Regions from separate parts of the Blastococcus sp. OS1-29 genome, predicted to be linked through region 2. Evidence: riboswitches for the same ligand, from Rfam matches in the RefSeq annotation. Region 2 holds a riboswitch; the other holds the start of a gene.
The links. Region 2 has a riboswitch for cyclic di-AMP ahead of AC2H4J_RS04955 (aggregation-promoting factor C-terminal-like domain-containing protein). Riboswitches for the same ligand answer to the same signal wherever they lie in the genome.
Positions count from the first base shown of each region.

Region 1: another riboswitch for cyclic di-AMP. It lies ahead of AC2H4J_RS16355 (C40 family peptidase); the one in region 2 lies ahead of AC2H4J_RS04955 (aggregation-promoting factor C-terminal-like domain-containing protein).

Region 1 covers NZ_JBXXJK010000006.1:107,652-110,848, forward strand. The annotation lists gene AC2H4J_RS16345 (D-alanyl-D-alanine carboxypeptidase family protein) at 1-383, shown strand, start outside; gene AC2H4J_RS16350 (hypothetical protein) at 452-766, shown strand; cyclic di-AMP (ydaO/yuaA leader) riboswitch at 974-1,135, shown strand; gene AC2H4J_RS16355 (C40 family peptidase) at 1,153-2,205, shown strand; gene AC2H4J_RS16360 (M48 family metallopeptidase) at 2,285-3,197, shown strand, end outside.
Region 2 covers NZ_JBXXJK010000002.1:34,193-37,389, reverse strand. The annotation lists gene AC2H4J_RS04960 (glycoside hydrolase family 3 N-terminal domain-containing protein) at 1-590, shown strand, start outside; gene AC2H4J_RS04955 (aggregation-promoting factor C-terminal-like domain-containing protein) at 660-1,343, opposite strand; cyclic di-AMP (ydaO/yuaA leader) riboswitch at 1,550-1,701, opposite strand; gene AC2H4J_RS04950 (class I SAM-dependent methyltransferase) at 1,821-2,453, opposite strand; gene AC2H4J_RS04945 (SDR family NAD(P)-dependent oxidoreductase) at 2,468-3,197, opposite strand, start outside.

The sequences.
Region 1 (3,197 bases), on a different contig from region 2:
GGCTCATCCCGCCGAGCGCCATGTGCCCCTTGGGCGTGGGCGGACACCAGCTGCGGTGCGACGCCGCGGCGGCCTACCGGGCCATGTCGGCGGCCTTCGCGGCGGCGTTCGGTTCCCCGATCTGCATCACCGACTCCTACCGCACCTACGCCAGCCAGGTGCGCCTGTACGGCGAGAAACCGACGCTGGCCGCGGTGCCCGGCACCAGCAACCACGGCTGGGGGCTGGCGGTGGACCTGTGCGGCGGGATCGACCACTACGGGACGGCGCAGTACGGCTGGATGAAGGCGAATGCCGGCCGGTACGGCTATCTCCACCCCGACTGGGCCGAGCCCGGCCACGGCCGCGAAGAGCCGTGGCACTGGGAGTACGCGGGCACCTGAGCCCGGCTGCGACCGGAATTGTCGGTGGCTGCTCCTACCGTGCGGACAACTCACGGAGGAGCGAATCCATGCTGATCGACTGCAACACCTGCACCGCGCGGGGCGCCGGATGCGCCGACTGCGTCGTCACCGTCCTGCTCGGTGCCCCACCGGGCTGGCAGGGCGTCGACCCGGTGGTGGTCCCGATGTCGGGCCGGGCCCGGGACGCACGGCCGGAGGCCACCGCGGAGGACGTCGTCGTCCCGCCCGCCGGCGTGGTGGTGGAGTTCGACGAGGTGGAGCGCCGCGCGGTCCGGGCGCTCGCGGAGGTCGGTCTCGTGCCTCCGCTGCGACACCGCGGAGGGGGCGGCGAGGACTCCCGAAACGGTCGCCGGACGGGCTGAACGAGCGCGGACGGACCGGTCCGGTTCAGGTCACATTCCGGTAACGACATGCCGCTGACCAGCAACGATGAGACCAAATGCGACTCTCGTCACGCCAGTCGCAGGGACTTCCGTTTGTCACGGCAGCATCACGGTCGTAGGGTCGTCGCCGTTCGGCTGAGTGGTCGTCGCCCGTTGAAGGGTGGCCTCGGTCGGGCACCGCCGAATTGCCCGAGGGCGCCGCAGTGGCGTCCGACGGCGAACCGGGGACCCACCGCAGTCCTGGGGTGAGTTCTCCTGTAGGGCCGGCTCGCCGGTGAGCAGGGGATAGGGCCAGTCTTCCCAGCCCGAACCCGTCAGCTAACTCGGTAGGCGGTTGCAGAGGAAGAAACGGAGTGCCGCCGCACGTGGCGACCCCTCACGCTCAACTGAAGCACGCCCCCACACTGTTCACCGCTCCCCGACTCGGTCGGATCCGGTCCGGCCTGCTCGTCGGCGCCGCCGTCGCTATGGCGGTCACCACTCTGCCGAGCAGCGCTGCCGCAGCGCCCAGCGATGCGACCAGCTCCGCCCAGGTCGCCCAGCTCGTCGCCGATGCCAGCCGTCAGCTGGAGGTCGTCACCGAGCAGGTCAACGAGGCCAAGGTCCAGCTCGACCAGCAGCAGGCCGCCGTCGCTGCCGCCGACCAGGCCGCCGCCGCGGCTCAGTCGCAGCTCGACGCACTCGGGCCGCAGATCCGGCAGCTGGCGCGCTCGGCCTACACCGGTGGCACCCTCACGCGTCTGGACGTGCTGCTCACGAGCAGCTCGGCCGACGAGTTCGTCCACCAGCTCGGCACCCTCGACGCCATCGCGGGCCACACGAACGAGCAGGTCGCGCAGATCGCCACGGCTGCCGCCCAGGCCAAGACGGCCCAGGCCGGCGCGGACGAGGCGCAGACGAAGGCGCAGAAGTCCTACGACGACGTCTCCGCGCAGCAGAAGGACCTGCAGGCGAAGATCGCCGACTACCAGCGTCAGTACGACTCACTGACGGCGCCGCAGCAGCAGCAGGTGCTTGCGTCGCACGGCGACACGCAGGCGGCGCCGAGCGGGGTGGTCGCACCAAGCGGCGCCGCGCAGAAGGCCGTCGACACCGCGCTCGCACAGGTCGGTGACCCCTACGTCTGGGGCGCCGGCGGTCCGGACGCGTTCGACTGCTCCGGGCTGACGCAGTACGCGTACTCCGCGGCCGGCATCAGCCTGCCGCACTCGAGCAGCAGCCAGGCCGGAATGGGCACGCCCGTCTCCCGCGACCAGCTGCAGCCCGGTGACCTGGTGTTCTTCTACAGCCCGGTCAGCCACGTGGGCATGTACATCGGCAACGGCCAGATGGTCCACGCCTCGACCTCCGGCCAGCCGGTCAAGGTCGCGAGCCTGGACTCGATGGGCAGCTACAACAGCGCTCGCCGCATCGGCTGAGCGAGCCGAACGTCCCGGGAGGGCGGGGGACCCGCCCGGGGCACCGGCCCTCCCGGCGTTCCGCCCTAGGATCGGGTCGATGAGCTGGAGCCGGCCGACGGGCGCCCCCCGGGCCGCGCTGGTCACGGCGCTCGTCCTCGCCGTCGCGCTGGCCGTCGTCATCGTCGCCCGGACGCCCTGGACGGTCCTGCCCGAGCCGCCCGGTGGCCACGCGCCGCTCGACCCCACCGCCGCGCTGTCGGCCGCGCAACTGCACCGGGCGGACGCCTTCGCCGCCCTGGTCCGGCCCGCCTCCCTGGCGTCCCTGGCGCTCGGGCTCGTCGTCGCCGGGATCCTCGGGCTCACCGCCCTCGGCGGCCGCCTGGTCCGGGCCGTGGCACGGCCGCTCGGGGGCGGCTGGGCCTGGCAGGTCCTGCTGGGCGTGGCGGCCCTGATACTGGTCGGCCGGCTCGCCACCCTGCCGCTCGCGGCCTACGGGGAGATGGTGCGGCACCGCTACGGGCTCTCCACCCGCGGCTGGTGGCTGTGGCTGCGCGACGTGGCGGTGAGCACGGCGATCGACGCCGGCCTGACCGCCGTCGGGCTGCTTGCGCTCGTCTGGCTCGCCCGCCGGGTGCCACGCACCTGGTGGGCCTGGGCCGCGCTGGGGGCCGCGGCACTCGTGGTCGTGGGCTCCTTTCTGTGGCCGCTGGTCATCGAGCCCGCCTTCAACCGGTTCCAGCCAATGCCCGCCGGTCCGCTGCGCAGCGAGCTGCTCGCGCTGGCGGAGAAGAGCGGCGCTCCCGTGCAGGACGTGCTCGTGTCCGACGCCAGCCGGCGGACGACGGCGCTGAACGCCTACGTCTCGGGGTTCGGCTCCACCCGGCGCATCGTCGTGTACGACACGGTCCTCGAGCAGCTGCCCGACGCGCAGATCGAGTCGATCGTGGCGCACGAGCTCGGCCACGTGGCCGCCGACGACGTGCTGACCGGCACTCTCACCGGGGCGCTCG
Region 2 (3,197 bases):
TCGGGGCGTTCGAGCGGCAGTACGGGAGCACTCCGGACGTCGTCGTCGCGGCCGCCGGGACCGTCGTCGCGGGTCTGGCCGCCCACAGGGTGACCTCGACCCTCAAGCACTTTCCCGGGCTCGGCCGGGTGCAGCAGAACACCGACACGAGCGCGCACGTGGTCGACTCCGCGACCACCGCCGGGGACGCGCAGGTGACCGCGTTCGGTCGGCTGGCGTCCTCACCGGCCCGGCCGTTCGTGATGGTGTCGTCGGCGATCTACAGCCAGATCGACCCGACCACCGAGGCCGTGTTCTCCCCCGTCGTCCTCACCGACCTGCTGCGGGGGCAGCTGGGCTTCACCGGTCCGATCATCACCGACGACGTCGGGAGCGCGAAGGCGGTGCAGGCCGTGCCGGCCGGCGAGCGCGCGGTCCGGTTCCTCGCCGCCGGGGGCACCCTGGTGCTGTCCGTCGACGCCACGGTCGTCCCGGACATGATCGACGCCGTCCTCGCCCGCAGCGCCGCCGACCCGGCCTTCGCCGAGCAGGTCGACGCGGCCGTACACGTCGCGCTACTGGCGAAGGCGCAGGCAGGGCTACTGGGCTGAGCAGACAGCGGTCCCGGCCCCGTCCAGAGGCTCACCGCGAGCTTGCCAGCGGTGAGGGGGGGTCCTTGCTCAGTACCAGCCGGTGGACTGCGAGTGGCTCCACGCGCCGCACGGCGAGCCGTACGCCTTGTCGATGTAGACCAGTCCGGCGTCGATCTGGCGGTAGCCGTCGGAGGTCTTGGCGATGCCGGTGCCCGCCCAGGTGGAGTCCAGCAGCTGCGGGATGCCGTACGCGCTGCTGCTCGGGTTCTGCGCGTTGGGGTTCCAGCCGCTCTCCTTGCCCCACAGGTTCTCGAGGCAGCCGAACTGGCCGCTGCCGACCTTGTTCATCGCGTAGTCCTTGTACGACCCGGACGGCGCAGCCGGCGCGGACGTGCCCTGGCCCGGGCGGGCGGCGGCGGCCTCGGCCTGGGCCTGCGCGGCGGCGGCCTGTTCCGCGGCCACGCGGGCGGCCTCGTCGGCGGCGACCTTCGCGGCGTCCGCGTCGGCCTGGGCCTGCGCGGCGGCCGCGCGGTCGGCGTCCCGCGCCCCGCGGCTGGCGGCCAGCTGCTCCAGCGGGCGGACGGCGTCGCTGGGGCTGAGGTCGGACTTCGCGGCGGCCAGGTCCAGCTGGGTGGCGATGCTCACCGACCGGGAGTCCGCGTGCGCGGCCGGCTCGCCGGCGGTGAGGACGTTGACCATGAGCGCCCCGGCCGTCGCGACGGTGAGGTAGAGGGCGGGACGGCGTGCAGGGGCAATGGTGCGGAGGTTCATGGCGTGCGGGTGCTCCGAGACATCGGGCGCAGCGGACCGGAGCAGGGCACCGGCGTACGACTGCGGACGTGTGAGGTGCAGCGGCCGACCGGGTCAGCAGACCCGGATCAGCGCAGGCAGATCTCTGCCAGGTGCCCGCGGAGTTCTCCGGGCGGGCTGCTGCTCCGTGCAGGGTGGGCCCGTGGACGCGCCACGGGGCGGCTCTCCGTTCCTTCCACGGCCGCCTACCGAGTTAGCTGACGGATTCGGGCGGGAAGCAGCCCTACCGGCTCTCGAGCCAGGCTCGAGGGCGGGATTCACCCCAGTACTACGGTGGGTCCCCGGCTCGCCCGCATGGGCGACTCGGCGGCGCCCGGCACGGACCCCCCGGTCTGGGGAGTCGACTACCTACCGGACGCAGCCACGCTAACCGCCGTTATCGACTCGTGACAATCGAATCGGCGAAATTCCTCACGTGATGCATGTCGCCCCGTCCGATCAGGGCAACCGCCACACCGTCGTCCGGCGAACCTGCGGCCCCTCGGTGTCGGGCACGTCGAAGGTTGCCACCTCCACCAGGCCCTCCCGCGGCACGTAGGGCCGGCCGGGGTCGCCGAGGTAGACCGCCGCGCCCCCGAGCCACGCCCTGCCCAGGTACGGCAGCACCCGCGCGGTCATCTCCCGGTCGTAGCAGACGTCCCCGGCCAGGATCACCTCGATGGCCGGATCCGGTTCGGTGTCCAGGAGGTCGCCGACGACCTCGACGGGGCCCACCCCGTTGAGGTCGGCGTTGACCGCGATCGCCGTCCGGCCGCAGGGATCGACGTCGCTGGCGAGCACCCGCGCGGCACCGGCATGCAGCGCGGCGACCGCGACGAGACCGCTGCCCGCGCCCAGGTCGAGCACGCTGCGGCCGGCCACGACGTCCGGGTGATCCAGCACGTACCGGGCGAGGGCCTGCCCGCCGGGCCACGCCGCGGCCCAGAACGGCGGGTCGGAACCGGGGTCGACATCGCCGGCCTCCAGCGCCTCCCACAGGGCCACGACGTCGTCGGCCACCTGCAGGCGGACCTCCGGCACGAGGGAGGGGCGACCGGGCCGGGTGTGCGCGCGCACGAAATCGGGAGACACGGATCGCTCGGCAGTCACTCCGTCACTCCACCTCCGCGTGTGGCCGGACGGCCTGCCCGGCGGGCGATGAGCTTCCAGTAGCTGCCCGGCATCAGCCGCACGAGGACGTCGGGGATCTTCGCGCTCGCGCCGATGAGCAGCCGGGGCCGGCGCTTCTCGATCGCGGCGACGATCTGCGCGGCGGCATCCTCGGGCGGCATCCGCAGCAGCTTGGCGAACTGCTTGCGCCCCTGCTCGTACTCCTCCACCGAGACGCCGGAGCCGGTGCGGGCCGACTCGGCGATCCGGGTCCTGATCCCGCCGGGGTGCACCACGGTCACCCCGACCCCGTCGTCGGCCAGTTCGTGCCGCACGGACTCGCTGAACCCCCGGACGGCGAACTTGCTCGCCGCGTAGGCGGCCTGCCCCGCCGGCGCGAAGATGCCGAACACGCTGGACACGTTCACCAGGTGCGCGCCCCGGTGCGACTTGAGCACGGGCAGGAAGGCGTGGGTGAGCCGGACGACGGAGCGGAAGTTGACCGCCATCACCCAGTCGAACTCCTCCAGGGTCACCTGGTCGAAGCGGCCGCCGAGGGCGACGCCCGCGTTGTTGACCAGCAGCGTCGTCCCGGGGTGGGCGGCGGCCAGGGCCTCGGCGGCGGCGTCGGTGGCCTTGTCGTCGGACAGGTCGACCACGTAGGTGTCGACGGCGAGCCGCGGATGCTGCCGGCGCACCGCCGCGGCCACGCCGTCCAGCCGCTCC